DNA from 2 places in the Marinilactibacillus sp. GCM10026970 genome. Region 1 is predicted to be linked to the other one. Evidence: a T-box and tRNA genes for the amino acid it is inferred to sense, from the RefSeq annotation. Region 1 holds a T-box; the other holds one or more tRNA genes.
The links. The T-box of region 1 lies ahead of thrS (threonine--tRNA ligase). A T-box ahead of a tRNA ligase gene usually reads a tRNA of that ligase, here a tRNA-Thr.
Positions count from the first base shown of each region.

Region 2: it encodes a tRNA-Thr, which carries the amino acid that the T-box ahead of thrS (threonine--tRNA ligase) is inferred to sense. The anticodon was not compared.

Region 1 is NZ_JBHSUL010000018.1:10,104-22,114, forward strand. It holds gene ACFP65_RS06150 (replication initiation and membrane attachment family protein) at 1-908, shown strand, start outside; gene dnaI (primosomal protein DnaI) at 908-1,837, shown strand; T-box leader at 1,892-2,109, shown strand; gene thrS (threonine--tRNA ligase) at 2,184-4,112, shown strand; gene infC (translation initiation factor IF-3) at 4,393-4,896, shown strand; gene rpmI (50S ribosomal protein L35) at 4,921-5,121, shown strand; gene rplT (50S ribosomal protein L20) at 5,175-5,534, shown strand; gene hemG (protoporphyrinogen oxidase) at 5,968-7,371, shown strand; gene ACFP65_RS06185 (MBL fold metallo-hydrolase) at 7,493-8,236, shown strand; gene ACFP65_RS06190 (lipoate--protein ligase) at 8,249-9,268, shown strand; gene spxA (transcriptional regulator SpxA) at 9,644-10,051, shown strand; gene ACFP65_RS06200 (adaptor protein MecA) at 10,330-10,989, shown strand; gene ACFP65_RS06205 (competence protein CoiA) at 11,084-12,011, shown strand, end outside.
Region 2 is NZ_JBHSUL010000008.1:2,905-14,915, forward strand. It holds gene ACFP65_RS02895 (lysylphosphatidylglycerol synthase transmembrane domain-containing protein) at 1-125, shown strand, start outside; gene ACFP65_RS02900 (DUF2798 domain-containing protein) at 275-739, shown strand; gene ACFP65_RS02905 (cation:proton antiporter) at 859-2,070, opposite strand; gene ACFP65_RS02910 (hypothetical protein) at 2,102-2,458, opposite strand; gene ACFP65_RS02915 (GNAT family N-acetyltransferase) at 2,687-2,962, shown strand; tRNA gene ACFP65_RS02920 (tRNA-Glu) at 3,050-3,121, shown strand; tRNA gene ACFP65_RS02925 (tRNA-Thr) at 3,157-3,229, shown strand; tRNA gene ACFP65_RS02930 (tRNA-Tyr) at 3,261-3,341, shown strand; tRNA gene ACFP65_RS02935 (tRNA-Gln) at 3,347-3,419, shown strand; gene cdaA (diadenylate cyclase CdaA) at 3,575-4,435, shown strand; gene ACFP65_RS02945 (YbbR-like domain-containing protein) at 4,432-5,442, shown strand; gene glmM (phosphoglucosamine mutase) at 5,483-6,835, shown strand; gene ACFP65_RS02955 (hypothetical protein) at 6,966-7,862, shown strand; gene ACFP65_RS02960 (hypothetical protein) at 7,942-8,493, shown strand; gene ACFP65_RS02965 (DUF975 family protein) at 8,511-9,203, shown strand; gene ACFP65_RS02970 (S-ribosylhomocysteine lyase) at 9,498-9,977, shown strand; gene ACFP65_RS02975 (M20 family metallo-hydrolase) at 10,072-11,373, shown strand; gene ACFP65_RS02980 (zinc metallopeptidase) at 11,430-12,011, opposite strand, start outside.

The DNA of each region.
Region 1 (12,011 bases):
ATCAATTGTCAGTAATAGAGTTTGATGACAATGAGTTCTCGTCTTCGACGCATTCACCGGTTCAAATGATGAGTGAACAAAGTGACTTCGATTGGATATTTTTTGTGGAAGGATTGAATCATCATTTTATCAATAAAAAATCACTTACAAAAGAAATCAGAGAATTAATTATCTCTCTCTATGAAGTTTATGGTGTCAACGAACTGGATATGCAAAAATATGTTCTGGAAGCTACAGACATAGAAACTTCAAATATCGACCAAGAGAAACTACCACAAATTGTTCAAAGAGATTTCCATAAAAAGCAGGCTAGACAAGTTCAGATACAAGATAAAATAAAGGGTTCAATTCAAGAAGAACAATCTGTTAAAAGTGGGCGCAAAACACAACTGAAACAAAAAGGATTTAACAATCAGGAAATCGAAATCATTCTTCATGCTCAGGAAGTAAAACCAATTGAATATTTGAAATCTATCAAGAATCAAAAAGGTGGATTTGTTTCCAGCAATGAAACGTGGGTCATTAAAGAACTTGTGGAACAATCTTCTCTTTCGACAAGTGTAATCAATATATTGATCAACTATGTATTGATCGGGAAAAACGCACCTGTGCTGGAAAAAAGTCTTGCACTGAAAGTCGCAAATGACTGGGCGCAAAACGATATAAACTCACCAGAAGATGCTCTACAGAAAGTAAAACAACTATATGCTGAGTCAAAAAGCGATAGACAAAGCAAACAAAGATCCGGTTCAAATCGTTCAAATTCTCAAAAGTATGTTAGGAAAGAAACTTTACCAGATTGGGCAACAGAAGAGAACGTTGGAGAAGAAATCGATGCTAAAAAGCAAGAAGAATTCAGACAAAGACTTGAGCGGATCAGAAATAGAAGTAAAGGTGGTGACAGTTAATGGAAAGTATTCGTAACCAGTTGGAAAATATGATGAATTCAACTAAAATGAACGAGAGATTTAGAGAAATCATGAAAAATGAAGTGTTTAAAGATCCCGATGTTCGACGGTTTATTGCTGAAAACAGGACGATACTCGATAACGAAGCGATTGAAAAAAGTGCGTCTAAGTTGTATGAATTTGTTGTCGAAAAGAAGAAAGCCGCCGCTCAAAGTGGACAGCTTATGCCGGGATATAAACCAAGCCTTTCGATCAACAATAAAAGAGTAGATGTAACCTATGAGCCATCTTCTGATTTGATTAATCGTCAGAAACAAGAAGCGATCAATAAACGGATTCATTCAATGTATATGTCAAAAGACATTAAACATTTCAATATTGATCAGTTTGATAGTACGCCGGGAAGAAATAAAGCGGTAGAGGAAGCGTATGATTTTATTGATCAGTATCTTGAGAATCCTGATACCTTCCAGCAAGGGCTATACCTTTATGGGAAATTCGGAGTCGGAAAAACTTTTCTACTTGGAGCGATAGCTCACGAGTTATCGAAACAAGGTCATCCCTCAACACTCGTTCATTTCCCAACATTTGCTGTCGAAATGAAGAATTCGATTGGTCAAAATACAACTGAAGAAAAGCTTTCTGCCTTGAAAAATGCGAAAATATTAATGATCGACGATATTGGGGCAGATTCTATGTCGAGTTGGATTAGAGATGATATCCTGGGAGTCGTTTTGCAGCATAGAATGCAGGAACAACTTCCAACATTCTTCTCTTCTAATTTTGATATGGCCCATTTGGAACAAGAGCATCTTCGAGTGACACAAAGAGGCGAAAATGAGCCGTTAAAAGCTAAACGGATTATGGAACGAGTAAAGTTTCTTTCCAAAGAAGTAGAAATGACAGGCGATAACAGGAGACATGCTTAACAAGAAAACTGTTGAAAGCTAAAGTCAAGCGTGGTATTCTACTATTATTCTAATAATAAAACTTAGAGAAAGATAAATTTGATAAGAACTTGTTTTAAAGAGAGGAAGACATTAGCTGAAAGTCTTCTAAAACAATTTATCATCTACCCCTTTCGAGTGCTGCTTTGAACTGAGTAAGAGCAGACGTGTCTCTGCGTTAAAGAGCTAATGAAGACAGAAAGTCAACTTTCTGTAAAACTGGGTGGAACCACGTAATCCATTACGTCCCAATGAATGAGATCGATCTCATTCATTGGGACTTTTTTTGTACAATAAGTAAAGAGAATAAAAAGCAGGAGGAATTTATATGTCAGAAATCGCAGTTAAATTACCAGATGGTTCCGTAAAAAATGTGGAATCAGGATCATCACCGAAAATGGTTGCAGGCAGTATTGCTAAATCATTGGAGAAAAAAGGCTTAGCCGGTAAGTGGAATGGCCAGCATGTTGATTTTGATCAACCTCTTTATGAAGACGGGGAACTTGAAATTATTACACCAGATCACGAAGATGCTTTAGGGATCCTTCGTCATTCTACTGCCCACTTAATGGCTCAAGCAATCAAGCGATTATTCCCAGATGTTAAGTTCGGGGTAGGACCAGCGATTGAAACAGGGTTTTATTATGATACAGATTCAGAAACACCTATCACAGAAGAAGATTTAGAATCCATTGAAAAAGAAATGATGGCAATTGTTAAAGAGAACCTGCCATTTGTACGGAAAGAAATTTCTAGAGAAGCGGCACTTGAATTATTTGCAGCAGATCCTTACAAAGTAGAACTCATTACAAATTTACCAGAAGATGAGACAATATCTGTTTATGAACAAGGTGAATTTGTCGATCTATGTAGAGGTGTACATGTGCCTTCGACTGGTCGGATTCAAGTATTCAAATTACTCTCTCTAGCAGGAGCTTACTGGAGAGGAAACTCAGATAATAAAATGATGCAGCGTGTTTACGGTACGGCTTTCTTCGATAAAAAAGCTTTAAAAGAATTTATCAAGATGCGTGAAGAAGCTAAACAACGCGATCACCGTAAATTAGGTAAAGAACTAGATATCTTTATGTTATCACCTGAAGTTGGATCAGGACTGCCATTCTGGTTACCAAAAGGTGCAACAATCCGCCGAGTGATTGAAAGATACATCACAGACAAAGAGATTAGCATGGGTTACCAGCACGTATATACTCCAATCATGGCAAATGTAGATTTTTACAAAACGTCTGGACACTGGGATCACTATCATGAAGATATGTTTCCACCAATGGACATGGGTGATGGAGAAATGCTTGTATTGCGTCCGATGAACTGTCCGCATCATATGATGGTGTTCAAAAATGACGTAAGAAGTTACCGAGATTTACCAATCCGTATCGCAGAATTAGGCCAAATGCACCGTTATGAGAAAAGTGGCGCTTTATCTGGATTACAACGCGTTCGTGAAATGACTTTGAATGATGCTCACGTATTTGTAAGACCAGATCAAATTAAAGAAGAATTCCGCCGAGTTGTGGAGTTGATGCTAGCCGTATTCGAAGATTTCGATATTAAAGACTATCGCTTCCGATTAAGTTATCGTGATCCGAAAAACACAGAGAAATACTTTGATGATGATGAAATGTGGGAAAAAGCACAGTCTATGTTGAAAGATACTTTGGATGAAATGGGGATGGATTACTTCGAAGCCATTGGTGAAGCAGCCTTTTACGGTCCAAAGCTAGATGTACAAGTTAAGACAGCGATGGGAATCGAAGAAACATTATCAACGGTTCAATTAGACTTCTTGCTACCTGAAAGGTTCGACCTGACTTATGTTGGTGAAGATGGTAATGACAACCATAGACCAGTTGTTATTCACCGTGGTATTGTATCAACAATGGAACGATTTGTAGCTTATCTGATTGAAAGATACAAAGGAGCTTTCCCTACATGGTTAGCACCGGTACAGGCTAAAATCATTCCAGTTAACTTGGATATTCATGCTGACTACGCTAATCAGTTAAATGAAGAACTGAAAGCGAAGGGACTACGAATTGAAATTGATAACCGCAATGAAAAAATGGGATACAAGATTCGCCATGCACAAACACTTAAAATCCCTTATCAAATCGTAGTGGGTGACAGTGAAGTAGAAAACCAGACAGTAAGTGTTCGTAAATATGGTGAAAAAGAAACGATCACCTATTCTAAAGATGAGTTCATTTCAAACATTGTAGCTGAATCTAATAAATGATTTAATATTCAAATAGAGTTGACAGGTGAATAAGTATCTGTTATGATATAAGAGTTGAGAAAACAAAGCAGAAGCGCCCGCTTCTCGCCTTTTGGATTTAAATCCATGGGCAGATATCGAACGTATATAACTCAAAATAGTTACGACTATTTTGAAGTCAGATGAGTATATCTTGTCTGATTGCGGAGATAGAGACGGGGCTTTGAAAAAGGTCACGTCTCTTTTTCTGTCTCTGTTTTTTTCGCAAATACTTTGGAGGTGAACCACCATAGCAAAAGACATGATTGTCAATGATCGTATTCGTGCTAGAGAAGTACGTTTGATCGGCAAAGACGGTGAACAGATCGGGGTAGTCCAACGCAATGAAGCAATGCGCTTAGCTGAAGATGCCAATCTAGATTTAGTTCTAGTGTCACCTAACGCTAAGCCACCTGTTGCTCGTGTAATGGATTATGGGAAGCATCGCTACGAAATGCAAAAGAAAGAACGTGAAGCAAGAAAGAATCAAAAAATCGTTAACGTTAAAGAGATTCGTTTGAGTCCAACTATCGATGATCACGATTTTGATACAAAATTGCGTAATGCACGTAAGTTCTTGGAAAAAGGCGATAAAGTGAAAGTATCTATTCGATTCCGTGGACGTGCGATTACTCACAAAGAAATTGGACGTGAAGTACTAGAACGTATGGCGGAAGCAGCGTCTGACATTTCACAAGTCGAATCGAAAGCTAAAATGGATGGTCGTAGCATGTTCTTGATGCTGGCACCGAAATCTGAGAAATAAGATAAGTGTAGGAGGAAATCAACAATGCCTAAGCAAAAGACACATAAAGGTTCAGCAAAACGTTTCAAGAGAACGGGTTCTGGTAAACTTAAACGTAGCCACGCAAAACGTAGCCACATGTTTGCAAACAAATCTCAAAAACAAAAACGTCACTTGCGTAAATCTACAATGGTTTCACACAGTGATTACAAACGTATCAGACAACAACTTGCTAAAATGAAATAATAAATGTACGAGCACTCGTTTGATCGAGAGTGCAACCAAGGAGGAAATCAACAATGGCACGAGTTAAAGGTGGAGTAGTCTCCCGCAAGCGCCGTAATCGCGTTTTAAAGCTAGCTAAAGGGTATTACGGAGCGAAGCATCGCTTGTTTAAAGTTGCAAAACAACAAGTAATGAAATCTTACCAATATGCATACAGAGACCGTAAACAAAACAAACGTAACTTCCGTAGATTATGGATTGCACGTATTAACGCTGCAGCACGTATGAACGGCCTAAGCTACTCTAAATTGATGCACGGACTTAAACTTGCAGAAATCGACATGAACCGTAAAATGTTAGCTGAACTTGCAGTAAGTGATGCAGCAGCATTTACAACTTTGGCTGACCAAGCTAAAGATGCTTTAAGCAAATAATATATTAAAACTCGCTTATATAAGCGGGTTTTTTTTTTATACATTTTTTATAGACGCTACTTAAAGTATTTGATGAATAGTATACGATTTTGAATAGACAAATTAAGAAAAAACATAGAGAACAGGTTAAGTAAATACGCATTATTTATACGAATTCAAGATAATTTATTTGCCAAGTATGACGAAAAAGAGTCGATGTAGCCTCATTCAATTTAAATGAGAGATTTCAACATATAAATTGTATAAAAATAAGATATAATTTGTAAATACATGATATAATAAACTAAATGACAAGGATCCCAGTTTGCCCAAATTGGAGTATGATCTCTTGAAAAAGCTAATGTGGAACTCAATAATGCATGGTGGCAATTGTTATTGAATGATCCTATACATAAGTTGCAATCCCTTATATAGAAATGGAAGGTATGAGGCAATGAAAAGATCTAAAAAGCGAATAGCGGTCATTGGAACAGGCATAACAGGGCTCACGACAGCATTCAGATTGAAAAAAACAATAGAAAAATACAGCCTTCCTTTCGAGTTACTTGTATTGGAAAGTTCCATCCGTTCGGGTGGTAAAATCCACACTATGAAGATGGGGGAAGATTACGTAGATTTAGGCGCTGAATCGATTGATGTAGGATCCGGTGAAGCAATGGACTTGATACATGAAATCGGCTTAACTGAACAAATCAGGTATAGCCAGAATGGAAAACAGGATATTTATGCATTCAATAAGTTGTATCATATAGATAGCCCTACTTACAAGGGGATACCGGCTAAGCGATCTGAGATCTGGAAATATGATTTACTCTCATTTCAGGGAAAAGTATCCTATTTAAAAGATACCTATCTTCCATCCTCGGAAATAACAGAATATACAAGTGTAATCGATTATTTAAATGAAAGAATCGGAACAGAGCTTACAGAATATGTAGCAGAACCGTACTATTCTGAAATCTATATGAATCATATGGAGTCCACTGGTATAGACGTGATCGATAGTACCCTTCTAAAATTAGAAAGTGAGCATGGGAATCTGACGAATGCTCTTGAAGCAAATCCTGATATACTCGATTCTAATAGAAAACAGATTTCTTTTGAGAACGGTTTAGAAACATTAACGAATAGGTTAATGAAGTCACTTAAAGATCATGTTGTTTTTTCAAAGAAAGTCACAGAGATTAAAAAGAGTATTGAAGGTACTTATATACTGGATATTAATAAAAAAGAACAAGTCAGAGTTGGAGCGGTTGTAGTCGCAACCGACCCTGGTAGCTACAAAGAGATTTTTACAGATATAGAATTCAAGGAACAATTCAAAGAGATCAAAACAAACTCAATTGGTTTTGCAATGTTCAGTTTTCCAAAAGGTGCTTTAAAGATCGAACCTGAAGGAAATGGCATACTATGTTCTAGAAGAAATGATTCTCATATCTCAAGCGTAGTTTGGTTAAATAAAAAATGGGAAAGCTTGAGAAATAGAGATGAAGAGTTATTAGGCATTTATTTTGGTCACGGGAATGAAGAAATTATGCTATCTCTAAGTAACAAACAGATTGAAGAATTGCTACTTAAAGACTTAGAAAAAATGCTTGGCATAGATGTGCCGCCAATTTATCATGTTCTTAAAAGATGGAAAAACTCTTTCCCTAAACAATCTTTTAATGGGAAAAATGCTGGAAGTAAAATAATTGACTCCATTCAAACGGCTTATCCTGGAATTTATCTTGCAGGGAATGGCGTCAAAGGATTTGGCATCAATAGCTGTATAAAGCAGGGTAACGAAGTCAGTGAGCACATTATTGCACATTTAAAAAAACAAAATAGTTTGTAATAAAGTCCTTTAATCTAATTAGAGGCTAAAAAACAACTAATTAAGCTCATTAGAGTGGATTTAGTTGTTTTTTTATTTTCATCTGGAGTATTCTAGAATAAAATAGAAAGGAAGGCTGAATATGCAAGTCACAGTTTTAGGATACTATGGAGGATATCCTACGAAGGACGTAGGAACGAGTGCTTATCTGGTACAATCGGAGGGTTTTAATCTATTACTCGATGCTGGGAGTGCATCTCTATTAGCGCTGGAGCATCACATTGACCCCCTAGAATTGGATGCCGTTTTACTGTCTCATTATCATCATGATCATATTGCCGATTTAGGTGTCCTTCAGTTCACTAGACAACTCAAAAGAACAGATAATGATGATCGTGCACCACTATTGTCTATTTATGGGCACAGTGAAGATAAGCAAGCTTTTGAGAAAACAACCCTTGAAGAAGTGAGTCAAGGAATTGACTATACAAAAGAAAGCCAGACATCGATCGGGCCATTTGATGTTACGCACCTAAAAACGCTGCATCCAGTTCCATGTTATGCTTTTAGAATCGTTGAGAGAGTTACAGGAAAAACAATGGTGTATACAGCCGATTCTGGTTATATCAAAGAGTTCATTCCTTTTGCAGAGAATGCAGATTTGCTCATAACGGATACAAATCTTTTCAAAGGAATGGAAAGGCACTTAGTTCATATGACTTCTAAAGAGTGCGGATATATCGCCCATAAAGCAAATGTTCAGACAATGGTACTCAGTCACCTTCCGCAAACTGGAGACTTAAAGCAATTACAAAAAGAAGCTGCAGAAGAAGCACCTAAAACTAAAACGTTACTGGCTGAGAAAAATCTGGAGATTATCATTTAAAGGAGACCAATTATGTATTATGTTAAGAACGAACGAAATGGACAAGAGATAGTAGACGCTCGAATCAATTTAGCGATTGAGTATTATCTATTAAATGAAATAGAACTAGATGAACCAATTCTGTTGTTTTACATTAATGATAATGCCATTATAGTAGGCAAGAACCAGAATACATTTGAAGAAGTTAATACGGACTACGTCAATCAACATGATGTAACAGTGGTCAGGAGATTTTCAGGTGGTGGCGCTGTGTACCACGATTTAGGTGTACTATGCTTTTGTTTTATAACAAAAGACGATGGAGATTCTTTCAGAGACTTTAAAAAGTTTACTTCACCTGTTATTGATGCGCTACATAAAATGGGCGTAGAAGGTGCTGAACTGAAGGGTCGTAACGATCTGGTCATTGATGAGAAAAAATTCTCAGGAAATGCGATGTACTCTAAAAATGGTAGATTAACTGCGCATGGTACACTAATGTTTGATTCGGAAATAGAAGCGGTAGTAGGTGCTTTGAAACCTAAGAAGCATAAACTGGAATCGAAAGGGATTAAATCGATTAGAAGCCGTGTAACCAACATTAAACCTTATTTAAACGATGATTATCAGTACATGAATGCAAAAAACTTTAGAGAAAAGTTATTGCTAAATATATTTGATGTCTCAGAAGTATCCGAAGTGAAAGAATACAAACTAACTGAATCGGACTGGGAAAAAATAGATAAATTTGCAGAAACCTATACAGCGAACTGGGACTGGAATTATGGCAAATCCCCTAAATTTGATTTGGAGCGTAGCGAGAGATTATCTGTTGGAACGGTGGAAGTGAAACTGAACGTGAACAGAGGGATAATCCAAGATATTAAAATTTTCGGAGATTTCTTTGGCTTAGGTGAAATTTCAGACGTAGAGAATAAGTTCATTGGTAAGACTTATGAAGAAAAAGCTATTCGTGAAGCTTTTGAAGATGTAGATATAAATAAATACTTTGGAAAAGTAGAAATTGATGAATTAGTCAATTTATTTTATTAAGTAAATGTAGAAAATAGTCTTGATAATGTCCAAATAAGGACATCATTAAGACTATTTTTGTATATCTATCATTAAGCCGTTTAACGACTTAAAAACTTCGTGTGAAAAAAATCAATGTGACAGAACGTTTTCTTATTTGTAATGATTATAATTTAGTATCGTTTTAGTACTTTTGTTGATAAATACCTTTAAACCCCTTATTGATGGTGTTTTAACTCATAAACCTACATGTGTTGATCGAATAAAAAGCAATATTTGACAAAAAAATGACGAAAGGGGTTTACAAGAGTTCACAATTGATATATAGTTATAAATGTAGTCAACAAGCAAACAAATATACTATAAAAAACAGAGATTTGAAGGGAGCAATACATAATGGTCACATTATTTACATCACCAAGTTGCGCATCATGTAGAAAAGCGAAGGCATGGTTAGAAGAATTTGGCATCCCTTATGAAGAAAGAAATATTGCCTCAACGCCTATTACAATTAATGAAATAAAATCTATTATGCGTATGACAGAAGAAGGAACTGAAGAAATTATTTCAACGCGTTCCAAAGCATTTCAACAGTTAAACATTGATATTGATGATCTTTCTTTACAAGAACTTTTCACATTGATTCAAGAAACACCAAGCTTACTACGTAGACCAATCGTTTTGGATGAAAAACGTATGCAAATCGGGTACAATGAAGACGAAATTCGTCAGTTTATCCCTAGAGAAGTAAGAGCTTTAGAATTACAAAAAGCTCAGCGACTAGTTGCACTTTCAAATAGTTGAGTAGAATACTAAAAATATTTAGATCTTATCAAAGATTCGACACTGTCTGGTACGGTCGAATCTTTTTTATTTTCTTTAAATCATTGACTTGTATTCGTTTCACTCATTTTGTATAATAGCTAAAGCGCAGTAAATCTGCGTGAAGAGGTTACAGGTCTTCAATTTATCTAACAAAACCTCTATGATATAGATAAAAAGTATTGTCGGCAATAAATAATAGGCAGTACTCAAAAAAGCTTAATGCCTGACACTGATTGAAGGAAAGAGGTGCTACAAATATGGAAATCGAACATATTAACGAAGATACGATTCGTGTAAAGATTGAGAATACGGATCTTGAAGAAAGAGGCATCACTTTTCTTGATTTATTGGGTAACCAGAAACAGATTGAGAATTTCTTCTATAGTATTTTAGAAGAAGTTGATATTGATGAAGAATTTCAAGAATCTGACGCTGTTACTTTTCAGGTCATGCCTAACAATAATGGTTTGGAATTGTTTATCAGCAAAGGTGCACAATATAGAGAAGATATGGAAGATGATTTTGAGGGCGACTCAATCATGGATCCGGTCAAAATGCTAAATGAATCGCTATCTCAGAATAAGAAAGAAGATGGAGTAGAAGAATACATGAACGCTCAGGATACCAAGACCATGGAAGCTGTATTCGTATTTCATAACTTTGAACAGATGATCATGATGGCCCAAGAATATTATTTAGAAAGTGGCTTGTCAAACCTTTATAAATTCAAAGATCAGTATTACTTGCATATTGTATTTTTCATTGAAGAGATGACGTTAAGAACAACAGATGAAGAGATTGCTCATGCACTAGAATTTGGTGAGAGAAGTCGAATATCGGCAGATGTCTTAGATGAATATGCTGACAAAATCATGGATACAAACGCATTAGAACTGATCAGACACTATTTTAAATAATTTTTTAACCACGAGATGTTGAGTCTCGTGGTTTTTTTAATGACTTTTTTTCTGTTTCATCAGTATTTAATATAGAAGCAGAAAGGATGATAGTATGCTCATAGCGATGAATGAAATGCATAGAACAATTTTTGCTTTTGAAGAAGACGCGCATAATCTGAAAAAGCTATATTGTCCAACATGTAAACAAAGCGTTTTTTTGAAAAAAGGTACATTCAAAGTTCCGCATTTTTCTCACTATAAAAAAGAAGCTTGCGAGAGCTTCTCAGAAGGAGAAACGATGGAACACCTCAATGGAAAGCTGCAGTTGTATACAATATTAAAAAATAACAAACTGAACGTGGAACTCGAAGTGTATCTACCAAACTTAAAGCAGAGACCTGATATCCTCTTAAACATAGAACAGCAAAAAATTGCAATAGAATTTCAATGTAGTCAAATACCGATTCAAAGGATGCTGGAGAGAACAAAGAACTATCTGAAACATGGATATCAGCCATATTGGATTCTTGGAGATCGTTTTTTTACAAACACACAGATGACTCAATTGAAACGAACTTTTATTCGATTTAATCCAAAATGCGGACTTTACTTGTTACGTTATAAAACCGAAGAGAATTGTTTGGAGATTGTACATAGCTTTAAAAAAAGGATGAGTCGAATCTGGAATATAGAAAAGACGACCATCTCAGATCGAAACTTAGAACGAATCCTTCAAGATGATTTTTCGTTTACTGAAAGAATTTCTAAAAAACGTACAGAAAATATCTCATTATATAATACACATTTAAATCTACAGAAACAAATGGCCTATTCAAATCCTAGGATTAGAAATTTCGCAAGTTTATTGTATAGTGAGTCGGAAAGCCTTATGAGTATACCAATTGAAGTCTATTATCCGCTGGCTAATCAATGGATTGTATTAACTGAACCAATTGAATGGAAGTATCGACTATTAATTTGGATTGAAAAACATGAAAAATCTCAAATTATAACTGAAAAACGTCTTTTTAATTATATCG
Region 2 (12,011 bases), on a different contig from region 1:
CAACTATATTGATACTTTGTCTGATATTCTGGCGCATTATCACATATTATAGTTGTTTGATCTTTGGCGCTTTTTTCTTTTTTGCTAAAAGAGGTGAAGTCAACGCAAATACTCTTGAACAATAATAAATTCCTCGCTAGAAATACAGACGACGTAAGTGAGTGTCTGTATTTCTAGTTTTTTTTATTAGTTCGATTATGATAGAATTCTTACTTACGAAATGAGAATCTTTCAGGGTACAATAGCTGGAGCGATTAAATAGATAGGAGAATATATGCCGAATACGAAAAAAGAAAGTTTATATTTTGGTTCAATTATGTGCTTTGGAATGGTATTATTTATGACCATATACAATCTATACTTAAATGGGATGATTGGACACCTTAGTTTTTTAGAAGGAATGGGAGATTTTGTAATTGGATTCTCAATTGCACTCACACTAGATTTGTTCCTGGTAGGTCCAAACGCAAAAAAAATAGCGTTGAAACTTACGGAAAATACTGAGAACCCAATTTTTAAAGTGATTGGGATATCTGTGTGTATGGTTGTAGGGATGGCCTTTTTTATGTCTATATATGGACTAATTTCTACGTATATTCATACAAATAAAGCTACCGGGTCTATCCTGCTTGATTATATGTTTATTTATGGAAAAAACTTAATAGTCGCTTTACCACTGCAATTAATTATAATGGGCCCATTAGTGCGATTTGTTTTTATAAAATTCATTAAAGAGTGAACCTACTTCAAAAACAGGAACAAATCATTCGTAAAAAACAAAATAAATAACCCGGATATTAACGACCTCGATAGGAGTCATTAATATCCGGGTTATTTCGTTAAGGTAAAGATAGTTTTTTAAAAATCTGCAGCTTCTTGTACATTTGACGGGATGGTACCAATTTCGCCGGTTTTACGCAAAACGAGTTTAGTGATGACCGGTCCAGAAAATTCATAAAGCAATGTTGCACTTAAAACAACGGTTCTGATTTGATCAGCATACTCAGGTAAAATACCAGCTGAAATAGCAATCAATCCAATTCCGACACCTGCTTGAGGCAATAGCATAAATCCAAGATAGTTTCTGACGACTTTAGGGGAACGCGTTAGTAAAGCCCCAATATAAGCCCCGAAGAATTTTCCGACAACGCGGAAAACGGTATACATAATTCCAATTAAACCAACAGTTGGAATGATATGAATATCTAACTGTGCACCAGCTAATACAAAAAATAGTATAAAGATTGGAGGTGTAATGCGATCAGAAAATTCCCCCATCTGTGGTGCATCGCTTGAAATATTCGTAAGCACAGTACCAGTCATCATAGCGGAGAGTAACTCTGAAACGCCAAGTCCAACCGAAATACTACTAGACAAAAATACAAAAGCAATCAGCAAACCAAGCTTTTGCCCAGATGTTTTTGTATATTTCAAAGGATACTTCATAGCGAAACCAACAGAAGCACCTATAGCTAGCGCAATAAAGACGCTTAAAATCGGTTGGAGAATTGAAGATAGAACATTGATACTTTCACCGGAGGTGTTCACCAATATTCTAACCGCAGTAGAACAAAAACCAAACAAAATGAGCGCAGTGGCATCATCTAGAGCTGCTACACTTTTGAGCATTTCAGATACTGGTCCTTTTGCGCGATACTCTTTCATAACGAGTAAAATTGAAGTGGGTGCTGTTGCTGCAGCGATTGCTCCCATAATCAGAGAAAATGCTGTATCACTCCCTATGAGCATCAAGGAGCCAGCCACTAGTACCGCTGCTAGTGTAGATTCAATGGCAGCAATAATCAGTGGAGTTAAACCAACTCTTCTCAAATAACTTGCCTTGAATGATAATCCGATGGTAAAAGATATAAAAGCTAATGCAATTTCAGATATAATCTCCATATTGTCAAGAACTGTCTCGGGCATAATATGGAAAAATGATGGACCAATCAACAAGCCACCGAAAATATAGCCTGTAACGGTTGGTAATTTGATCATAGCGGCTACGCGACCGAATAAAGACCCTACAAGTAACATCAGGGCCACGTAAAACATAGTATTGAATTCCAATTTAATCTCTCTTCCTTCCTAGCAAAGTATGTTAATGAAAGCCTTCAGTGAATAAAGTCGGTATGGCAAACAGTACGCCAGTATCCGGATCTGATAGATCTCCGATAACATCTTTAACAACAGTACGTATCGTTTCAATTTGTGACTCGTCTACGATCGTAAAAATCATCTTATTCTCTGAATGATCAGATGTAATAAACGGACGCAAAGTAGAAAGGATTCGAGTGTTTTCAAGTGTAGATAATTGTTGTGCCATACCTACAGAGTTTAATACTGTAGCCGAATCAATACCTGCAGTTGTAAACTCTAAAAGCAACTCATCTAATAGCTCTGTTTTGTTTAATATCATGATGACTAGTATCTTGTGATCTTTAGAAATTTCGGACATAAAAATGTCTCCTCCTTTGGGAAATAACGTTCTTTGGCGCTCTAGCATTATTAGTTTACTCCTCATTTTTTAGATGTCAAATGATTTATGAATGTTTTCAGAAAAAAATTGATTTAAAGCGGTTTTATTGACGATTTGGACATCTTTTCACTTATAAAAGGTAAGATAGAAGTAAATACATTTAAAATATGCTAACATTAATTCCATAATGATTTAGGAGGTAGAAAAATGGAATTTACAAAAGGCGAAAATCGATTTTACAAAGAAGAAGATGAAAAATTGCTTGCGGAAATCACTTTTGTTCCTAATGATAACGTCGTTGCAATAGATCATACATTCGTAGATCCTTCTTTAAGAGGTCAGGGAATAGCAGAACAATTGGTAGATACAGTAGTGGAAGATATGGAGAAACAAGGAAAGAAAATTAAGGCGATTTGTCCGTATGTAGTTGAACTATTTAAGAGAAAATCTGACAAATACAAGACAATCAATATAGATGCATAAAATTTAAAAAAAATTCTATATACTGTTGACAAAAGGGGTATTTCATAATACAATATATCTTGTGTTAAAAAAAGCACGAGATAGAATGGCCCCTTGGTCAAGCGGTTAAGACACCGCCCTTTCACGGCGGTAACACGGGTTCGAATCCCGTAGGGGTCATGTTGGAAATGTGTTTAAGAAATATTTACTTTTGAGCCGGCTTAGCTCAGTAGGTAGAGCAACTGAATCGTAATCAGTGGGTCGAGGGTTCAATTCCTTTAGCCGGCATTCAGGTAAAGCATTTTTTCTAATGTATTTTGGAGGGATAGCGAAGTGGCTAAACGCGGCGGACTGTAAATCCGCTCCTTCGGGTTCGTAGGTTCGAATCCTACTCCCTCCATTTTTTGGGCTATAGCCAAGCGGTAAGGCAGCGGGTTTTGATCCCGTCATTCCCCAGGTTCGAATCCTGGTAGCCCAGTATTTTAAAAGCTAGGTAGCAGCTTCTGCTATCTGGCTTTTTTTTATGACTTTCTTCAAAGATTAAATGTAACAAATTTCGCTTAAATGAACAATAAAATGGCTTAATTATGATATACTTGTTTCGTGCATGTTTAGAATTAGGAGGTGACTTTCATGCCCTTTGATTTATTAACGGATTTTGACTGGTCGCATTTGTTTACGTGGAGAACAGCTATCAATATTGTAGATATTATGATTGTAGCATTCTTTATTTATCAGTTGATTAAAATTGTCCGGGGTACAAGAGCGATTGAGTTGCTCAAAGGTATAGGGGTAATATTATTACTTAAATTATTTAGTGCCGTGTTGCAATTGAATACAACAGAATTTATCGTGAATTTTGTCATTCAATGGTCTGCTTTGGCTTTGATTATTATTTTTCAGCCAGAATTAAGGCGTGGGCTAGAGCATTTAGGTAGAGGTTCTGTTTTTGGTAGAAGAAAGAAAAGTAATCCAAGCGAAGTCGTCGTAGAGGATATGGCACAAGCTATTCAATATATGAGTAAAAGACGAATTGGTGCATTGATTTCTATTGAAATGGAAAGTGGTTTGGACGAATATATTAAAACAGGTATATCAATAGGAGCAGATATCTCTTCTGAACTTTTGATTAATATTTTTATTCCAAACACACCATTACATGACGGTGCAGTCATCATCAAAGATTTCAAGGTTATGACAGCAGCGAGTTATTTACCATTATCTGAGAGTTCAGCGATTCCTAAAAAGTTAGGAACAAGGCATAGAGCTGCGATAGGACTGTCAGAAGTTACTGATGCGATTACGCTGATTGTTTCTGAAGAAACAGGAGAAATTAGTATCGCCCGTAGCGGAAACCTCATCACTGAAATGAGTAGTAACGATGTTGTGGATTATTTAAATAAAGAATTAGTTATGAGTGAAAAAGAAAAAGAGACACAAGGACCGCTACAAAGAGTCGTTGACTCCGTTCGGAAAGGAGTGTCTGGTAAATGAAATGGAACTTGGATAATAACTGGGTAACACGCTTTATTGCGCTGTTCTTTGCGATTTTATTGTTTTCATTTGTTTACTACGAAGAAGCATCTAGAAATCTATCAACTAACCCAACAGATGGTGCTAGTATTACAAGTACCGAAGTGATTACAAATATGCCGATTGATATCAATGTTGATCGAGATCGTTATTTTGTAGCTGGCATACCGGAAACGGCAACGATTCGTCTGGAAGGACCGCAAGCGATATTAACGCAGACGCTAGCTACTCAAAATTTTAATATTGTTACACCTGATCTAAATGAATTAGGCCCTGGATCACATACGGTTCGTTTAGAAGCTGAAGGCATTAGTAGCCAATTAGATTATAGTATCAGTCCATCTGACTTCGCTTTAACAGTTGAACAAAAAAGAGTTGAAGAACACGAAGTACGTGTTGAATTCAATGAATCGACGCATTTAGCTGAAGGATATAGAGCAGGGACACCTGTTTTATCTTCTGAAAGAGTTCGAATCTCCGGAGCTGAGTCAACGATGGATGAGATTGCAGATGTAATGGTCGTTGTTGTACCAGAAGATAGTGGCGTTACAGATGATATAGACATGACTTTGAATGTATTAGTTTTAAATGATATAGGGGATCCTTTGAACGTAAATATAGATCCTCAGCAAATTGACGTGACGATTCCTGTTGAAGGAACACAAAGAACGGTTCCAATCGTTTTAAGAGAAACAGGGACAGTGGATGAAAATTACGAGTATGCACTCGAAATTGCACAAGGAGAACCAGAAAATATCAAAGTAACGGGAGAAACAGACGCTCTTGAGGCGCTGAATAATTTTTCTGTGGAAGTAGATGTTTCAGGCATTACTGAATCAACGGTTCGAACAGTACCTTTAAAATTACCTGAGGGTATCACGGAAACAGATCCTGAAGAGCTAGAAGTATTGATTCGAGTAACAACAGGTGATGAGGAAGCTTCAACGGATGAAGGCACTTCAGAATAAAAATCAGAGTTTTTGTGAATGAAAAGGAGACTATTAAACAATGGGAAAATATTTTGGAACAGATGGAGTAAGAGGAATCGCAAACGCAGAATTAACTCCAGAAATGGCTTTTAAACTTGGTAGATATGGCGGCTATGTGTTAGCTCAACATACAGATGAAAAAAGACCACGCGTATTAGTCGGAAAAGATACTAGAGTATCTGGACGTATGCTAGAGTACTCATTGATTGCTGGATTACTTTCTGTAGGAGCGGAAGTCTTAAGACTTGGCGTATTGACGACTCCTGGGGTCTCTTACTTAACGCGTCAACAAGGCGCAACTGCCGGTATTATGATTTCAGCTTCTCATAACCCTGTTCAAGATAATGGAATTAAGTTCTTTGGAGCAGACGGATTTAAGTTGTCTGACGATCAAGAACAAGAAATCGAGGCATTGATTGATGCTGATGAAGATACTCTACCACGCCCAAGCGCAGATGGTTTAGGAACTTCTGAAGAGTACAAAGAAGGTATGCTGAAATACATCCAATTCTTGACGCAAACAATCTCTGGAGATCTTTCTGGTATCCACGTTGCACTAGACGGTGCTAACGGAGCAGCTAGTCCTTTATTAAATCGTTTATTTGCAGACTTGGATACAGAATTTGATGTAACGGGAGCTTCACCTGATGGATTAAACATCAATAAAGGTGTCGGAAGTACACACCCAGAACATCTTGCAGAATTCTTGCTTGAAAAAGGTGCGGACATTGGATTATCTTTTGATGGCGATGGCGACCGTTTGATTGCTGTTGATGAACTAGGAAATATCGTAGATGGAGATAAAATTCTCTATATTTGTGGTAAATACATGCATGACGAAGGACGTTTAAAGAAAAACACGATTGTTTCTACAGTTATGAGTAATATCGGTTTTTATAAAGCGATTGAAGAACATGATTTAGAATCTGTTAAAACACAGGTTGGCGACCGTTATGTAGTAGAAGAAATGCTTAAAAATGGATACAACCTAGGTGGAGAACAATCAGGACATGTTGTGTTCCTTGATTATCATACAACAGGTGACGGCTTGCTAACAGGTGTTCAATTGCTAAACGTTATGAAACAAACGGGTAAAAAATTGTCTGAATTAGCGGAAGAAGTCGTTACGTATCCGCAAAAATTAGTCAATATTCCTGTTACAGACAAACACAATGTAATGGATAATATCGCAATTAAGACAGTTATCGAAGAAGTCGAAGCGGAGATGGCTGGAAATGGACGTGTACTCGTTCGTCCTAGTGGAACAGAATCACTATTGCGAGTCATGGCAGAAGCAGAGACTGAAGAAGCTGTAGTCAACTATGTAGAACGTATCGCCAATGTTGTACGTGAAGAGCTTGGAACGAATTAATTCAATTTAAAAAGTAAAAGGTCGAAGCATATGCTTTGGCCTTTTTTGTTTAACTCGTTATAGCGAAGAAACAAAACAATCGGTATAATAAAGAACAAAATGAGTCGTCAATCGAAAGAAGGCAAAAAAAGTGATAGAGCTAGACAATCTTTATACGAAATTGACAAGAGTGAAAGAGGAAATGATCGTTAACCAAAAGTATTTAAACCATTGTTTGCAGGCGAAAGCAAATGCAAAACGAGTATACGAATCTTTTACAAAATCATCAGACCAGTATACAAAGCAACAGTTTAAACGTTTTTTAACCAGTTTGATTGGCAGAGAAGAACAATACATAGAAAAAATAGAGCAATCTAGAACCAAAGCCTACAAACATCTGAACGAGTGTACTGAGACATTGGAACAAGCCTATTTAGAACAAGAGCGCTTGGAAAATGAACGTAATCGATTGACGACGCAATTACACGCACTAAAGCAGCAATTGAACGAGACTAGCGGTCCTTATAGAGAAGAAGTGCTTGAAGCATTCAGTGAGAGAAAGCATTTGAGAGAGACCTGCGAAGAGATTGATGAAGCTTTTTACATTGGGCAAAAAATTTTGAGATATGTATACGAAGCGATAGATGCTTTAGATTCTGCAAAGTCCTGGTCAACAGTCGATATGCTTGGAGGAGGATTCTTAACAGATGTGGTTAAATATGATCATATTGATAAAGCGGAATCCATTATGCAAAAAGTAGAAGTTGGTTTAATGCGCTACCAAGAAGAATTGAAAGATGTTTCTTACAGTTGGGATAGCGGATACGAATATCTTTCAAATAGTCATCGTTTAATGGATTTTATGTTAGACAATATCTTTACTGACGTTAGTAACTACAATAAAATCCAAGATAATTTATCGAGTCTTGAAAATCTTTTGAATCAAATCACAACTTCTCAAAATCGACTCAGTGCGCTTAGAAAACAAGTCGAAATAGAGATTGAACAATCACTAGACTTATATGAGCTCGATAAAAATCAGTCTTAAGCATGATAGAATTGACCGAATGGCTTTAGTAAAATAAAGATACAGTTAAACAAGGACAGTATGCTAAAGGATGAATTTGATGATGGATAAAGAAACTCGTATGTTGTTAGAAATAATTGAACACGGGAAAAAAGAGTGTCAGCTGACGGCATTTATTTTGCTTTTAGAGAAAAGTGAAGATCAAGTAGACTGGTCTTACGAAGTTTGGGAAACATTGCTTTCAAGTTTGAAATCATCCAATCTTTACGAGAAGATAGGTGCAAGTCAGCTCTTATGCTACTTATCCATTAGCGATCCTGAACGCAGAATTTTACATAGTTTTCAGGATATCTGGAAGTGTACATATGTGCCAAATCAGGAACTTGCTGAAAGTGTTCTACGAGCAACCTGGAGAATTGGGTTAGCGGGTCCCGACCAAAGAGCTATTTTACTCCAAGCTTATGAAAAACGGTTTATGACGTTATGTGAATCTGAAGATAAAGTAGACCAGTCGACTTGTTGGACGATTTTGGAAAATTTAGAAATATTGAATGAACAACTGCCAGATAGGTCGACAAGTATTTTAATAATTCAACTAAGAAATTTAGAAGTAGCAAATAAAAATATTACAGTTACAAATAAATTGAATTGAAATTGGAGGGTGTTAAGATGTTACCAGTAGGAGAAATTAGAAGATTGGCCAGACAGACGTTACAAGGTAGATGGAAGGAAGCGGCTTTATTAAACATTATTCCAGTATTGATTGGGATTTTGATCGTTGGTGGATCTTCATTAGCTTTTGGTTTTTTTGGTACCAATATATTTAATGGAAATTATATAAATGGAATAACAGAAACAGATACGAATATAACGACGACTATTAGAGAATGGGGAACCAATCTTTTGACAATTGTATTTGCTACCGGTGTTTCCTATACTTTGTTAGATGTGGTTAGAAATCCTAATTATGAAATCGTACCGTTGAGAGACTCAATTCAGGTTTTGAAAAAGGGTCACGCAGTGCCTGTCTTAGCAATGTACATACTGCAGTGGCTTTATACGTTTCTATGGTCGTTTTTGTTTGTTATACCGGGCATTGTTAAAAGTTTTTCGTACGCTCAGACTTATTTCGTTTATAAAGATGCTACAGAGAGTGGGCACTACCTTTCACCAATGGATTGCATAACGCGTAGTAGAGAACTGATGGATGGTCATAAAGGTAGGTTGTTCGTACTAGAATTAAGCTTTATTGGATGGCATTTCGTCGGTGCTTTGACACTAGGTTTGGGTTACCTTTTCATCACACCTTATATTGAGACTTCAAGAGCTATTTTCTATGAAGATATTCTTCGTTCTAGATAATAAAGATGAGAATGAGCGGTGGAAAAATATGAGATATTTCTGCTGATCAAAGTAACGAGAGGGAATGAGCTCTGGACATTTCCAGTGCAAAAAGTCGTATTTTTTCCTAGCCTGTGTCTACTTTAAATACTATACCAATTAAGGATTGAAGAAGTGTCAAATCTGGGGTATGCTGAACTAGTAGATGAATCAATAGGATTAGTTACTGTAGGAAACAGAAGCGGCTTCTCATTTTGTTCATCAAGGTAAAGGATTGCGCACAAAAGTTTAAGCGTAAAAAAGGAGATCAGAACTATGGTAGAAAAAAGAATGAACGTTGAAAGTTTCAACTTAGATCACAATAAAGTCATTGCACCATATGTAAGAGTCGCAGATCGCAAAACAGGTGCGAATGGGGACGTAATTGTTAAATATGATGTTCGCTTCTCACAGCCAAATAAAGAGCATATGGATATGATGGCGGTTCACTCGTTGGAGCATTTGACTGCGGAACATATTCGCAATCATGCAGATTATGTGATTGATTTTGGACCGATGGGATGCCAGACAGGTTTCTACCTTACCGTAATCAACCACGAAAATTACGATGAGATTTTAGATGTACTGAAACGTACAATGGAAGATATTCTAGAAGCTGACGAAGTACCGGCTAGTAACGAGAAACAATGTGGTTGGGCTGCACACCATACCTTAGAAGGTGCTAAAGAAGTTGCACGCGAATTCTTGTCTAAACAACAGGAGTGGCACATTGTCTTTGCAGAAGATGCAAAATAATAGAACGTTTTAAGAGATGATCTAAAAAAGATCATCTCTTTTTTCTCTTTTTAAACATGCTATAATGAATAAAAATCGTTAAGGGGAGATTGAAATGGCAAATCCATACATAGATTTAAGTGAGCGATTATTAAAGACTTATGATGGTACGTTATCGAAAAATGGGGTCTCTGGTAAACGAATAGCGGAACGCTTATCTGTACTGGCCAATATCGGTTTGACGGAAGAGGAAGGGTCTAGACGTCCTGGTTTTTCTTTTCTTGAAAGAGAAGCTAAAGATCAAGTGGTTGGATGGATGAAAGAAGCTGGACTGACAGTTACCGAAGATGGTGCGGGGAACATTTTTGGGAAATTAGAAGGTAAACAGAAAGAAAAACCAGCTGTCTTAAGTGGTTCTCATGTGGACACTGTACCAAACGGGGGACATTTTGACGGAACGATTGGTGTTTTGGCCTCTCTTGAAGTCGCTCAGGCATGGAAAGATACAGGCTATACTCCTGAGAAATCATACGAAGTGGTCGTGTTTACTGATGAAGAAGGGTCTAGATTTAATGGTGGTTTAACCGGTAGCGAAGCAATGGTCGGCGATACAGATATGGAAAAGACGCTTCTACGAAGAGATTATGATGGTCGTTTATTTGAAGAGGTCATCCAAGATGTTGGACTGACTGTTCAAGGCTATCAAGATGCTGGAAGAGACTTATCAGAAATTGAGACTTTCGTAGAAGTGCATATCGAACAAGGAAAGAAACTAGAAAAAGCGGGGCTTCCTTGTGGGGTGGTAACGGGAATAGCAGGACCGTATTGGTTGAAAGTAATGTTTGAAGGGATTGCAGGACACGCTGGAAACACGCCAATGGATGACCGTAAAGATGCCTTAGTTGCAGCTAGTGCGTTTATACAAGAAGTCAGCAGACTGCCACGCACAGTCAATGATTCAGCTGTGGCAACTGTTGGGAATATCCAAGTCAAGCCAAATGGGACAAATGTCATACCTGGAGAGGTCATTATGTATCTTGATATCAGAGATATTTACTTTGACTCTAGGGCAGAGCTGATTGAAAAAATTATCGAAGCCGGTAAAGCGATAGCAGCTGATACTGGGATCTCCTTTGCATACGAAACGGTACATGACGTTGCCCCTTCTCCTGTTCCAAATAACTTGCAGCAGCAATTATCTGAAAGCTGCCGAGCAAATGGAGTAGAGCCTTTTAAATTATCCAGTGGAGCAGGACATGACGCTATGATTCTAGGACGGCACATACCTTCAGCGATGCTGTTTATCCAGAGTAAAGATGGAATCAGTCATAATCCGAAAGAATGGTCTGAACTATCGGATTGTATTCAGACGATTCATGTATTGAAACACTATATTGAAAGCTTACAAAACGGATAACAAAAAAGACGAAATCTCTTAAGTTGAGATTTCGTCTTTTTCATTATATCAATGGTTTATCCACGATTTCGTCCGTTCCCACTGAAAATGAGTACGAGACGCAAGACACTTAAGAATGAAGCAATAGCCGCAGCAACGTACGTTAGAGCCGCAGCGTTCAAGACTTTACGTGCTTGAGGAATTTCTTCTCTACTGAGTAATCCTTGAGTTTCAAGTACTTGAATTGCACGATTCGAAGCATTGAATTCTACTGGTAAAGTAACCAGTTGGAATAGTAAAGTTAGAGAAAATAGTAGAATACCGATATTGACAAGCATTCCACCAGCTTCACCAAAAAAGAACCCTAAGAATAGAATAGGAAAAGCCGCAGTCTGTCCAAAGTTCGTTACCGGCACAAGTGCTGCACGTAGTCTTAATGGACCATAATCATCACGGTCTTGTAAAGCATGCCCCGCTTCGTGAGCTGCTACACCGATTGCGGCAACGGATCTAGAATTTCTTGTCGTATCAGACAAGCGCAAAACGTTTTCTTGAGCGTTATAATGGTCCGTTAAGTTACCACGGATACCTTCCAAACGAACATCCTGAAGATGCGCAACATCTAAAATTTTACGGCAGACTTCTGAAGCCGTAAAGCC